Regions from separate parts of the Paenisporosarcina sp. NPDC076907 genome, predicted to be linked through region 1. Evidence: riboswitches for the same ligand, from Rfam matches in the RefSeq annotation. Region 1 holds a riboswitch; the other holds the start of a gene.
What was found. A riboswitch is a leader RNA that binds a small molecule or an ion and turns the genes downstream of it on or off. The one in region 1 is predicted to bind lysine.
Positions count from the first base shown of each region.

Region 2: linked by a shared signal. The riboswitch ahead of ACQKEV_RS10550 (aspartate kinase) and the one ahead of ACQKEV_RS00765 (transporter substrate-binding domain-containing protein) in region 1 are both predicted to bind lysine.

Region 1 is NZ_JBNNIX010000001.1:147,509-154,713, reverse strand. Features, by position in the region: gene ACQKEV_RS00775 (hypothetical protein) at 1-159, opposite strand, end outside; gene ACQKEV_RS00770 (zinc dependent phospholipase C family protein) at 215-823, opposite strand; lysine riboswitch at 1,047-1,229, shown strand; gene ACQKEV_RS00765 (transporter substrate-binding domain-containing protein) at 1,365-2,204, shown strand; gene ACQKEV_RS00760 (amino acid ABC transporter permease) at 2,265-3,011, shown strand; gene ACQKEV_RS00755 (amino acid ABC transporter ATP-binding protein) at 3,028-3,768, shown strand; gene ACQKEV_RS00750 (NUDIX domain-containing protein) at 4,029-4,526, shown strand; gene ACQKEV_RS00745 (alpha/beta hydrolase) at 4,558-5,328, shown strand; gene ACQKEV_RS00740 (hypothetical protein) at 5,358-6,137, shown strand; gene fosB (metallothiol transferase FosB) at 6,241-6,654, opposite strand; gene ACQKEV_RS00730 (NUDIX domain-containing protein) at 6,658-7,205, opposite strand, start outside.
Region 2 is NZ_JBNNIX010000002.1:561,744-568,948, reverse strand. Features, by position in the region: gene ACQKEV_RS10565 (electron transfer flavoprotein subunit alpha/FixB family protein) at 1-429, shown strand, start outside; gene trxA (thioredoxin) at 1,002-1,316, shown strand; gene uvrC (excinuclease ABC subunit UvrC) at 1,409-3,199, shown strand; lysine riboswitch at 3,288-3,467, shown strand; gene ACQKEV_RS10550 (aspartate kinase) at 3,570-4,793, shown strand; gene ACQKEV_RS10545 (DUF1992 domain-containing protein) at 4,861-5,232, shown strand; gene ACQKEV_RS10540 (YslB family protein) at 5,463-5,882, opposite strand; gene ACQKEV_RS10535 (succinate dehydrogenase cytochrome b558 subunit) at 6,158-6,769, shown strand; gene sdhA (succinate dehydrogenase flavoprotein subunit) at 6,821-7,205, shown strand, end outside.

The sequences.
Region 1 (7,205 bases):
TGAAATTGCTCTAATTCCTACGTGGATGGCGATTTTTCCTACGTGAACAGTGAAAATTCCTACGTCACCTTCATTTTTTCCTACGTGAAGGTCAATAATTACAACTGAGCGATCGCTCAGTAGGAAATCATAATCGATTGCAGTCTTGCGAAACCCCACGTACCTGGATATTGTCCAGATTCGTGGGGTTTTTTGCGCACTAGCTCGACCTACATTAACTTAAAATTGGTTTTATATGCATGATTCCTTTTTGGACTGATGTTTCTATGTATCCAATGATTTGCTCAAGAGTAAAAACATTTAATTGTTGTTTACTAAGTGCAATATCATATTTCATATCTTCTAACACATATGGAACAAAGTCATGGATGTCTTTAGAGGATACTTCTTCAATCTCAATAACTGAGCCACTACTTTCTAAAATCTCTTTAAGTTCATCTGTGACTCCGTAGTAATCTAATAACAACCCATTTAATGTTTGAAAATCGCCATGATATAAATTGAGGATATTCTGATCGTTTTCCAGTCTGTTTTTTAACCATGGTAAATAAAATCCCTTTAACCACAAGTCATCTGCGATTAGATGTGAATAATATCCTAAAATAAATGAACTGTTTTTATCAGAACGATATTTTTCAATAAAATTTTCGTAATCTACATTTCTTGAATAATCATTGACGTCGCCCGTAAAGAAATGTGATAACTCTTTAGGAGACCCTGCATCTGGTGCTATCCCTCCTAATAAAAAGGACGTTTTATCTGATATTGGAACTGATTCAGCAATTTTATAGGCTATAATACTATGCATAATTCTTGAACCCATAATAACCTTCCTTCACCTTTTGTTAGCGATTTTCATGACCACTCATATCTATTCTCTTTTAAGATATTAATTCCCTTTAAAATGGTAAAAATACAACCCTATTTATCGATAATATTATGTTTTAACAAATGCCATTAGGTAATTTCCAGATTGTTAGATTGGTTGACAGATAAATTATGTTGTTGTAGACTGTTGAACATAATTGAATATAACCTCACTTTTATGGTGAGGTAGAGGCGCGATATTTAACAGTCCTTAGAGGAGTTTGAGATACTTTGATTCTAAGGAGAAGGAAATGTCGCCGAAGTGTGTAATATTTCTCGGTATTACTTGCTGGGTCTGTAGTTAAGAACTGCAGGACTGTCTCAATAAACTTCCCGGTTTATTGAGGTGTGCTATCTCATTTGGGAAAAGAAGAGGATTTAGGGCAACTATACATATTGCGACCTGAGATCATCTCAGGTCTTTTTTTGTGCAGTTGGCCTTTTTAGTCTATAAAGACAAAGTAAAACATATATCAAACAAAAGGGGAGAACTAGTCATGAGAAAAAAATCAACCATATTTTTAACGATATTCCTTTCAACCATTTTGCTTTTAACAGCTTGTGGGTCAAGCACTTCAGAAAAAACAGGAACATCAGGAGAAAAAGATACATTTAAGGTAGGACTTGAAGCGGGATATGCACCATTTAACTGGACTCAAATGGATGACTCAAACGGTGGAGTGAAAATTGATGGCAATGCAGAATATGCAGGTGGCTATGATGTGGAAATCGCCAAAAAAATTGCTGAAGAACTAGGAAAAGAATTAGTCATCGTGAAAACTGAATGGGATGGGCTTGTACCAGCATTGGTTTCAGGTAAAATTGATGCCATTATTGCAGGTATGTCCCCTACAGCAGAGCGTAAAGAGTCAATCGATTTCTCGGACAATTACTACACATCAGAATTAGTGATGGTTGTTAAAAAAGGTGGAGAGTATGAAGGTGCTACTTCCCTCCAAGATTTCAAAGGAGCAAAAATAACGGCTCAATTAAACACATTCCACTATTCAGTAATTGATCAAATAGATGGCGTGAAGAAACAAACAGCGATGGACAATTTCCCTGCAATGCGAGTTGCGCTTGAATCAGGAATGATTGATGGGTATGTGTCAGAACGTCCTGAAGGAATCAGTGCTTCTGCGGCTAATGACAACTTTGCAATGGTAGAATTTACAGATGGCTTCGCTACTTCTGATGATGATACAGCTACTGCGGTAGGACTTCAAAAGGGCAGTGACTTAGCAGAGAAAATTAATAAAGCCTTATCAAAAATCTCAGAAGAAGAACGCCAAGAAATTATGGATAACGCTATCAAGAATCAACCGGCAGCACAATAAATGATCATGTGATACCGGCTGCAACGGCAGCCGGTTTTATATTGTTTAAGGAGGACAAAGATGAGTACTGAGTGGATTATGACGATTTTAACCAATAACTGGCCGATGTTCATTCGTGGAGCGGTTATGACACTCTTGATTTCCATTATCGGAACGATTCTGGGGGCAATCATCGGATTACTGATTGGTGTCATCAAAACGATTCCAATGCCTGATCGAGGGGCTAAAAAATGGTTATTAAAAATAATAAATGCAATTTTATCTGTGTATGTTGAGTTTTTCCGCGGCACGCCTATGATTGTGCAAGCCATGGTTATATTTTATGGGTCGGCCCTGGCATTTGGCATCAACATGGACGTATTGACTGCGGCCGTCTTTATCGTATCAATCAATACTGGGGCGTACATGGCAGAAATTGTCCGCGGTGGAATCGTGTCCGTCGATCAAGGGCAATTTGAAGCTTCCCAGGCAATCGGTATGAATCATTTTCAGACGATGATCCATGTCGTACTGCCGCAAGTCATTCGTAACATTTTGCCAGCAACAGGCAATCAATTTGTCATTAATATTAAAGATACGGCTGTTCTGAACGTCATTGGGGTAACCGAGTTGTTTTTCCAAACGAAATCTGTTGCCGGAAACAACTTCAGGTATTTTGAATCGTTCTTTGTTGCCTGTGTTCTGTATTTCATCATGACGTTTACCATCACACTTATCCTGCGATACATCGAGAGAAAATTGGATGGACCTAAAAATTACAGCATGATTGGAATGCCGTCAGATGTACTTGGGAACGGTGAACGATAAGAAAGGAGAAGATCAAATGGAAGCAGTTATTGATATACAACATCTAAGCAAATCTTTTGGAACACATCAAGTTTTGCGTGACATTGATTTCTCGGTGAACAAAGGAGAAGTGGTCTGCGTCATTGGTTCTTCAGGATCCGGGAAGTCCACTCTTTTGCGCTGCATTAATCTATTGGAAAAACCGAGCGGCGGCCAAATCATATATAAAAAAGAAAACATTTTGGATAACAAGCATGATATCCATGCTTACCGAACAAAACTCGGAATGGTCTTCCAGCAATTCAACCTATTCAACAATCATAACGTCATCAACAATTGCGTAATTGGACAAGTAAAAGTTTTGAAGCGCTCAAAGGAAGAAGCGGAAAAAATTGCAATGAAATACCTGAAAGTCGTTGGGATGGATCGATATATCAACGCTAAACCAAGCCACTTGTCTGGCGGACAGAAGCAGCGTGTAGCGATCGCACGTGCACTTTCAATGGAACCTGACGTCATGCTGTTTGATGAACCCACATCGGCTCTCGATCCTGAGATGGTTGGGGAAGTTCTTAAAGTAATGAAGGAACTTGCTGAAACAGGTCTTACGATGTTAATCGTCACGCATGAAATGGAATTTGCAAAGGAAGTTGCTGACCGTGTCGTATTTATGGACAAAGGCGTTATTTGTGAAGAAGGAACACCTGAGCAAATTTTCAATCATCCAACACAAGAACGCACAAGAGAGTTTTTAAAGAGAACCTTAATAAAGATGTAAAATAATCTAAAAATGATAACAAATTAGCATCGCATTTAGCGGTGTTTTTTTTTTACGAAAAAATACTGAGAATTATCTCTGCGTATTTTTGATTTATACATTTCTCTTCTCATTTTGTTAGTTTTTTCATGACCACTCACCTCTCTAAAAGATATTAATCCCCTTTAATATGGTAAAAGAAGGCATTTGATTTTTAAATGACGAATACCATAAGGATTAAATGTTTTTTAATACATTCTCTAGTAAAGGAGGACTTTAACATGACAACAACCTATGTAAACTGGGGGAAGTCTCGAATAAAATTAACCTGGACATCATCTTACAAACTGCCTCAACCTGAATTAATAACAAGTGTTCATGCTATTTGCTTTCATCAAGAAAAATTGCTGTTAGTGGATATAAAAAACCGCGGATGGAATTTTCCTGGTGGACATATTGAACAAAATGAATCACCACTTGAATGTGTGAAACGTGAAGTGATGGAGGAAGCGTGTGTTGAGGGAGATTGCACGTATCTTGGATATGTCGAAGTCAACCACAGTGAAAACCCATCTTGGAATAGCAATAGTCCCTATCCATTAATCGGATATCAAGTCATGTATCGAATGGATATTACTCGTATACTTCCGTTTGATGCCATTTTCGAATCTGCTCAAAGGATTTTTATCCAGCCTTTTGAAGTACCCCTGCATTGTGAAGATTGGCATGAAGTTTATGCAGACATTCTGAGTAGAGCGTTGTCATATGAAATTAATTAAGAAGCTTTAAAAAGAAGGGCTGAGAATAATCATGTTAGAAAAATTCAATTTCCGTATTTCCGCATTCAACCATGATCGGACTATTCGCGTCTATACGCCTGTCAATTACGCGGAAGAAACGAAGCGTTACCCCGTCCTTTATATGCATGATGGACAAAATGTCTTTCTGGATGAAGAGGCTATTAAAGGTATTTCACTAGATTTAAAAAATTACTTGGATGAACATAAATTAGAAATCATCGTGGTTGGGATAGATACCAATATTGTTGGGGACGAACGCAAAAACGAGTACTGTCCTTGGGTAGATGGTGAGTATAGCAAGAATTTAAGTGGTCAGGTCAGTACAACTGGAGGCAAAGGTGCCGCTTATGTTGACTTTATTGTCCATGAACTTAAGCCTTACATAGATCGAACTTATCGAACTTTGGAAGACTCGACAAGTATTGCTGGGATTTCACTAGGCGGATTAATTTCCACATATGCCGCTGCTCGTTATTCACATGTATTCACAAAAGTCGCAACTATTTCCTCTGCCTGTTGGCGTAATCAGGAAGAAATAGAGAAGCTCTTGAGAAAAACGGATTTGTCTTCAATTGAGAAGTTTTACATGGATTGTGGAACGAAAGAAGCGCATGAAAATGAAAGAATAAGCAAAGGTTTTTTAGACTCTAATCAGCGAATTTATGAAATATTAAAAGTAAAAACCCCAAACGTTAAATTTGATATTCTTGATGATGAAGAGCATAGCTATTCCTTTTTCAGAAAGCGAGTGCCTGGCGTTATTAAGTATTTATTTGAATAGCAAAAACTATTGGCAGTTAGGAGAAGTCTATGCATAACGAAATTGGAAGCCTTATTTTCAGAAAGTTAATTACAACGTCTGTCACTACAATCATTTTCTCGTTGTTGCTGGCTTCTCTCAACCTAATAGGAAGAGAAGAAATCACTTACAACCAAGGAGATCAATTCATTGGTTGGTTTCTTATTTTCTTTATGTACATTGGGGTTATCATTCTCATATACGGGAATTTGGTTTCTGTCGGAATTGAGTATTTACAACGCAAATGGTTTAAGCGACACGATTGGCTTTATGTGTTGATTCTCGGTTTTTTCGGTTTAGCGAACCAAATATTTTTTCAAGAATTACAAATGGCTATAGTCGGAGTGCTAGCTGCTTTGTTATATGCGGTGATAGACAAATTGCTCTATAGAAGAATGACAGAAAGTAAAAGCCTTAAACTCTTTTTCTTCATTCCCATTACTTCCCTTCTGATATTCTGGGCATATTTTCATGTTATTTCTCCACCTATGCCACCTTTTACAAAAGAAGATGCGATAGAATTTGCAACTTCTGGAGAAGGAACGGTTATCGATGATTTTCCTAGAGAAGTTGGGCAGTGGGAAGGCACGATTAATGGTTATCAAGTGACTCGAGAAAGTAATGCTAAGGAAATCGGAAAGGAAATTTATCTGGTTACCTTTACAGAACGTTGGCTTTGGAGTCAAAATGTTGGAGAAGGTATTTATTCTATATCTTATACAGTTGAACGAGGAAGTTTGTCTGTGCATAGTGAAGAAGGCAATTTGCCTCCGTGCTATCGCGAGAATTAATTCTATTAATGAAGTGAAATCCTCTTGAAGCATAAACAAAACAGACGTCTTCTTTATTAAGTAGAACGTCTGTTTTTGACATGATTTTTATTTTTTTAAAAACTTAGCCAAAAAACTCCACATGTTCTTTCTTATCTTTGTAATATTGCAGTCTATCCCGCATCGTGCCCGTGTGAAATTCAAACTTATGGCCATCTAAGTCTTCAAAGTAAATGGATTTTTTATCCCGCTCATCCCGCTCTCTGCCAGGCAAAATCGACACATTCAAATGGTTAAGCCTGACTAGCTTTGCTTCATATTCTTCCTCGGTAATTGTGAAAGCCATATGTGTGTAGGATTCCTTTATTTCATTTCGCGGAATGTCAGTTTCCTCATTTAGAGCCAACCACAATCCATCCAAGTCAAAATAGGCTGTCTTTCGTCCTTTCAACAATAACTTGGCTCCGAACACTTCCTTATAAAATCGGATAGAACTGTCCAAGTCATTCACGGAAAACAGAAGATGATTTATTTTCATCCGTTAACTTTCCACTCGTTCAAGTAATCGATATGGTTTTGTTTCGTACGATTCGTATGCGACATTTCCTGGTTTCATGGCATTATGGACACGTGTTGCGAAATGCTCTCTTGTGATCCAGTCGCTGACATTCGTTTCATTCAATTCAACAAACTGTACGTCGATCGTTTCACCGGGTTGAGGTGTAGGTTTCCCTTCTATCGCCTTTCCTCCATAAACGATACAAAAGACTCCGCTTGTGACATTTTGATAAACGCCTAGTATGTTCCCGATTTCCGCATGGATTCCCGTTTCTTCAAACACTTCCCGCGCCACCGCTTGTTGCAAACTCTCACCCGGTTCTACACGTCCGCCTGGCATTTCATATGTATCGGATCTATGTCCATTTCGAACCAAAAGTACTTCTCCCGCTTCATTTTGAATGAAGCCTGAGACAGCCACAACAAATCGCGAAATTGAATAGTCACCTGTCCACTCCATAAAATCTTCAGTGCTTGTCTCAAATAATGCTGGCAAAGTTTTTCGAAAAGTTTGTGCCGTTTCATGGAGTT
Region 2 (7,205 bases), on a different contig from region 1:
CTGCGCACTGTCATTAAAGAAGTTGTACGTAAATCAACTGAAGGCGTAGATTTATCAGAAGCGAAAGTAATTGTTGCTGGTGGTCGTGGCGTGAAGAGCGAAGATGGTTTTGAACCATTAAAAGAACTTGCAAATCTTTTAGGCGGCGCTGTTGGTGCATCTCGTGGTGCATGTGACGCTGACTACTGTGATTACTCACTTCAAATTGGTCAAACAGGTAAAGTTGTAACACCGGATCTTTACATTGCAGCAGGTATTTCTGGAGCGATCCAGCATTTAGCTGGTATGTCTAACTCAAAAATCATCGTTGCAATCAACAAAGATCCTGAAGCAAACATTTTCAAAGTAGCAGACTATGGGATTGTCGGTGACTTGTTCGAAGTCATCCCAATGTTGACTGAAGAATTCAAGAAATTGAAAGCTAACTAATCGTGAAATTGACTCCGCCAAGCGAAAGCTTGCGGAGTTTTTTTGTGTTTATGTGAGTTGCTCCAAAATCGCGAAAGTTGCTCCCAAATTTGAAAAGTTGCTCCCAAATTATTGAAAGTTGCTCCTATTTTCGAAGAGTTGCTCCAAAAGTCGGAAGTTGCTTAAAAAAGAGGACATTTGCTCCTGCATGCCACAAGAAAGAATACGTCCAAAGGGAGTTTGGTCGAATTCTTTGTGACAAGTAACCGCTGGAGCAATCTTTTATGCGACAAGTAACCGCAGGAGCACGTATTCTTTGAACAGTGAATTCCACAAGTATGTTTTTTACATACTTGTTATCACACGTAAATCGTGCGACCAGCGTAAATGTGTGTAAAAACAGAGTAAGTGTTGCAAATATTTGTTTTGAAATTGAACAAAAACGGGTACATGATAAATATCGCTTCAGCTTCATTGCTTAGTGTTCATCTTGTTCATTTTGGCTATCAAAAGGTTGAGCAAAAAAGTAGAAGCAGTATTTACCACATGCTATACTACGTTTAGAGTTTGTATTTAGAGGAGGATGTTTTAATATGGCAATTGTACACGGAACAGATCAAAGCTTTTCAAGTGAAATTTCAGACGGCTTAGTATTAGTCGATTTTTGGGCACCTTGGTGTGGACCTTGTAAAATGATCGCTCCAGTTCTTGAAGAATTAGATGCTGACATGGATGGTAAAGTGAAAATCGTAAAAGTTGATGTAGATGAAAACCAAGAAACAGCTAGCAATTTCGGCATTATGTCAATTCCGACGTTAGTACTTTTCAAAGACGGGCAACCTGTCGATAAAGTTGTTGGTTTCAACCCGAAAGAAGCTTTAGCTGAATTAGTTAACAAACACGCATAATTTATAGCTTTTAATTTTTATAGTGTAAAAGACATATTATTAAAACCGGGTACCCATGGGCACCCGGTTTTTTTCAACAGGTGATGATAATGATGAATGACTTAATACAACAGAAATGTGCGATTCTACCTGACCAGCCCGGTGTTTATTTAATGAAAGACCGACAAGGAACCATTATTTACGTGGGCAAGGCAAAAGTTTTGAAAAATCGGGTCCGTTCTTATTTTACTGGAAGTCATGATGGCAAAACGCAACGCCTCGTTCAGGAAATAGAAGATTTTGAGTATATCGTTACGTCTTCAGATATTGAAGCGTTGATTTTGGAACTGAATTTAATCAAAAAGCATGATCCGAAATATAACATCATGCTCAAAGATGATAAAACATATCCTTATATTAAAATAACAGGTGAGAAACATCCGAAATTGATTACAACAAGGATTGTTAAAAAGGATAAAGGGAAATATTTCGGCCCTTACCCGAACGCTTATGCAGCGAGTGAAACGAAAAAATTACTCGATCGGCTTTACCCATTGCGGAAATGTCCGACTTTGCCAGATCGCGTATGCTTGTATTACCACTTAGGCCAGTGTCTTGCACCATGTGTAAAAACAATCGAACAAGATGCTTATCGGAAAATTATTGATGAAATTACCCGTTTCCTAAATGGTGGATACCAACAAGTGAAACATGAATTGACGGAAAAAATGTCATCAGCTGCAGAAAACTTAGAGTTTGAGAGAGCAAAGGAATACCGTGACCAAATCACACATATTGAAACCGTTATGGAAAAACAAAAAATGACGACGAATGATTTTACCGACCGTGATATTTTTGGCTTTGCAGTAGCTAAAGGTTGGATGTGTGTTCAAGTATTCTTTGTCCGCCAAGGCAAGTTAATCGAACGCGATGTATCTGTATTTCCGTTATATCAAGATCCTGACGATGAATTTCTGACATTCCTTGGTCAGTTTTATGATAAACCCCATCATATCAAGCCTAAAGAAGTGTTTTTACCAAGCACCGTCGACTTGCAACTGGCAAATCAACTCCTTGAGATAAAAGTAGCTTCACCAAGCCGAGGCAAGAAAAAACAAATGATCGATTTGGCGACGAAGAACGCCGAAATCGCCATCCGTGAAAAGTTCCAGCTTATTGATCGACAAGAACAACGGACGATTGGGGCGGTTGAAGAGCTTGGAAAAGCAATGGATATTGCACCGCCTCTACGAATTGAGGCATTCGATAATTCACATATTTACGGAGCAGATGCAGTTTCGGCGATGGTATCGTTTATTGACGGAAGGCCAAACAAAAAAGACTACCGTAAATATAAAACGAAAACCGCTGCCGCTCATGATGACTACGGGGCGATGCGGGAAGTTATTCGCAGACGTTATACTCGGGTATTAAGAGACGAATTACCACTGCCCGACCTAATCGTCATTGACGGAGGGAAAGGACAGATGGAAATCGCGCGCGAAGTAATTGAAGATGAACTCGGTTTATCCATACCGATTGCGGGATTGGCTAAAGACGCGAAGCATCAGACATCTTCGTTGTTATATGGCGAACCACCACAAATCATTCCTTTGAAAAGAACGAGTGAAGGTTTTTATTTACTCCAGCGGATACAGGATGAAGTCCATCGATTTGCGATTACATTCCATCGCCAACAGCGTGGAAAACAAACCATTGCGTCTGCTTTGGATGGTTTCGAAGGAATCGGTCCGAAACGAAAAAAAATGTTATTGAAACATTTCGGTTCTGTAAAACGTATTAAGGAAGCTTCCGTGGAAGAGCTGAAACAATCAGGTTTACCATTGCAAATCGCGGAAACCATGTCCGCTTATTTTCAAAATGAGTCATTGTCAAAAGAGTGAGTATATGATATTGTTGACTCACTGAAATTGAATCACTAAAACGATTGTTCGACAAAGAGCTTCTGCTTTTGTTGAACAACCAATAATAAGTGGTGATAGAGGCGCGAAAATCAACAGTAACTTTCTCGAGGATGAACAGATCCTTTGAAGGAAAGCGAAAGGGAAATTCGCCGAAGTTCGACATACTGTTTCTGATGTCGCGCTGGTTTTGCATTGAACAAATGCAGGATTGTCAGAATCTAATCGATTCTGGAGGGCTATCTCACATGGACGCTTCTTTTGAACGTACATGCATGGAGACAGCCTTTCCCGATTACTCGTGGATAGTCTGTCTTTTTTTAGCTTCTTTGGAAATAAGGGAGAGTTTACATTGAGTCGTATTGTTATGAAATTTGGTGGAACATCAGTCGGAAATACGGAAAGAATCCGAAACGTTGCAAAACGAATTATCGGAGAAACTGCAAAAGGCCATGAAATCGTTGTAGTGGTTTCGGCCATGGGCAAAACGACAGATGAGTTAATGAGTCTGGCTGGCGATTTATCAGCTGAACCATCAAAACGTGAAATGGACATGTTGTTGTCGACAGGGGAACAAGTAACGATTGCTTTGTTGACAATGGCACTTCAACATATGGGACAGGATGCGGTATCGTTTACAGGTTGGCAGGCAGGAGTCGGAACGGAATCCGTTCATCGCAACGCACGTATTGAACATATCGATACGATTCGCATGGAACAGGCTTTATCGGACGGAAAAGTGGTAGTTGTTGCCGGATTCCAGGGATTGGATGCGTATGGAGAGATTACGACACTTGGACGTGGTGGCTCGGATACGACAGCTGTTGCAATTGCAGCAGCACTAAGCGCAGACCAATGCGATATTTATACCGATGTTGATGGAATTTATACATCAGACCCACGATATGTGGATGGTGCACGAAAACTGCAGGAGCTTTCCTATGACGAAATGTTGGAACTTGCTAACTTAGGAGCAGGGGTTTTGCATCCTCGTGCAGTTGAATTCGCTAAAAATTATTGCATGCCACTTAGTGTCCGCTCGAGCTTAAGTGAAGATACAGGGACCATATTATTGGAGGAACCAACGATGGAAAAAAACTTAGTTGTGCGTGGTGTGGCATTTGAACCGGAAATCGTAAGGATTACCGTTGGATATGAAGTGCCTTTTAACGGCTCACTCGCTAAAATTTTCACTACACTTGCAAAACATCATGTAAACGTAGATATTATTGTTCAAAGTATTATGGAAGGCGTGCAACCAAGCGTTTCATTCTCCATTAAAAAAGAGGATTTTGCAGAAACCGTTCAAGTATTGGAAAGTAAGAAAACTGAGCTCGGATACCAGTCCACTAATTTTGAAGTAGGCTTGGCCAAAGTTTCGATCGTGGGTTCAGGGATGGTTTCAAATCCAGGGGTTGCTGCCCAAATGTTCGATCGCCTTCGGAAAGAAGGAATTCCGGTGAAAATGGTCAGTACTTCGGAAATTAAAGTTTCGGTTGTTGTGCCTGAAAATGTCATGTTGCAAGCAACAAATGCATTGCATGACGAATTTGGATTAGCTGCAGTTCGAGTGTAAAAACATTTCATGATATGATGGAAGTAGGTTAATAGTTTCATGATCATCATGAGAGGCAGTGAAAGAAATGAACTGGCATATCGTGGAGGATTTAATCAAAAAAGCACAACGTGATGGGCAGTTTGACAATTTGCCGGGAGCGGGAAAGCCGCTGCCACCAGATGAATTTGCCCATTACCCAGAAGATATTCGTATGGTAATGCGCATTTTGAAGAACTCAGGGCATGACGATGAAGCTCAATTCGTAAAAGAAGAAATGAGCGAATTGCAGCATCAAATGAAAAAAGCCACACAACGTGAAAAAACAGAGCTGGAACAGCAGTATAATCAAAGACTTACACAACTGAACCGTATGTTATCGAAAAAAGGAATGAAAACAAATAGCAGTGCCTTTAAACAATATCAAACCGAATTAAACAATCGTTTAAAGTGGGATTGAAAAAAGCGGGCAGACACTCCAATTAGAAGTGTCTGCCCGCTTTCTTGGTTGAAACCGTTGGAAAAGTGTAACCTTGAAGTCACTGAATGGTCGCTCAGTCGGAATTTTTTACGTTGACGTCTGAAAAAAGTGACACGACGTCTGAAAAAAACGCAGTGACGTCTGAAAAAACAGAGTTCACGTCTGAAAAAGCTCAAAAACAGCATGCACCACAAAAGGTGCATGCTGTTTTAGCAGTTAACTTTTTCTTTCAAGTCCCATTTAACGTGGAATTGAACGGCGTTTTTCTTCAGTTGTTTTTCTTCAAAGCATTCAGTCATAAAGCCACCCAATTTTTGTTGCTGTTGAGCAAGAAATCCAGCTTCAAGACGGAAACAACGTTTTTCGATTTGAAGAGCATCCGGGTCGCCAGTTAAGACATAAAAGGCTTCACCCTTCGAAAGTTGTTCTATCTTCAATTGTCCCCATCCAGCTTCCTCGAAAAAAGAAACCGTTTCTTCCATGGAAAACATCTGGAACTTGCGGGCTAGATCTTTTCCTGCCCAATATAAGATATCTTCTTCATGTTTGCCTAAAATTGTCGAAAGTACATGATCTCGAATTAATTCGTAACCAAAAGTGGGTACCTTATTTGCCTCTGTTATTGTCATATGAATCCCGCTTTCTGGCTAAATTGCCTTCAAACTTTTTTAATATAAGAATTTCCATGGACGAGGTAGTGAAAATACTGCAGAATCGAGAATTTACCTGCATATAAATGCCTTATGTAGTGGGCTACCTTGCCTTGACGCTCCCTTATGATGGGAGTACAATAAACATGTCATAATATTGTACCATGATGAGATATGCAGTCAATGTTGCTTTCGTTCTACACGAAGGTCTAAATTTGTCTGTCTATTTTAAAGTAATGAGGGGGGTAACAGTCTTGTCGAAAGATAGTGAATTTTATTTACGCCGGTTGCATTCTCTACTTGGAATTATTCCAATAGGTTTGTTCGTGGCACAGCATTTGGTTATTAACCATTTTGCTACGCAGGGACCAGAGGCATTTAACAAAGCTTCGCACTTTATGGAAAGTTTACCATTCGTTTTATTTTTGGAATGGTTTGTCATTTACATTCCTTTAATGTTCCATGCATTCTATGGTGTGTACATATCTTTTACAGCAAAAAGTAACACACAGCGTTATGGCACATTCCGTAACTGGATGTTTGTTTTACAACGTGTAACAGGAGTTATTCTTGTCGTGTTTATTGCATGGCATATATTCGAGACAAGATTCCAAAAAGCAATTGGTGCTGATGAAGTTAACTTTGACATGATGGCTGATATTTTAGCAAATCCATTAATGTTTGTATTCTACGTGGTTGGTGTTGTGTCTGCAACATTCCATTTAGCTAACGGTATTTGGTCATTCTTGGTAAGCTGGGGTATCACTCAATCACCTAGGTCACAACGAATTTCAACTTACGTGACGATGGGTATCTTCTTAGCATTGACAGTAATCGGCGTTCGTGCACTTCTTGCATTCATGTAATAAGTTTCTGAAATTGCTTGATTACTATTAAAAAGAGGAGTGAGATGAATCATGGCAAAAAGTAAATTGATTGTTGTCGGCGGTGGTCTAGCTGGTTTAATGGCAACAATGAAAGCAGCAGAACAAGGAACAACAGTAGAATTATTCTCATTAGTTCCTGTTAAACGCTCACACTCAGTGTGTGCACAGGGCGGAATTAACGGAGCATTAAATACAAAAGGTGAAGGCGATTCAACTGACAATCACTTTGATGATACAGTATACGGCGGGGATTTCCTTGCAAATCAACCACCAGTAAAAGCATTGGCAGAAGCAGCACCTGGTATCATTCGATTATTCGATCGTATGGGTGTTATGTTCAACCGTACACCTGAAGGGTTATTAGATTTCCGTCGTTTCGGGGGAACAATGTTCCATCGTACAGCTTTCGCCGGCG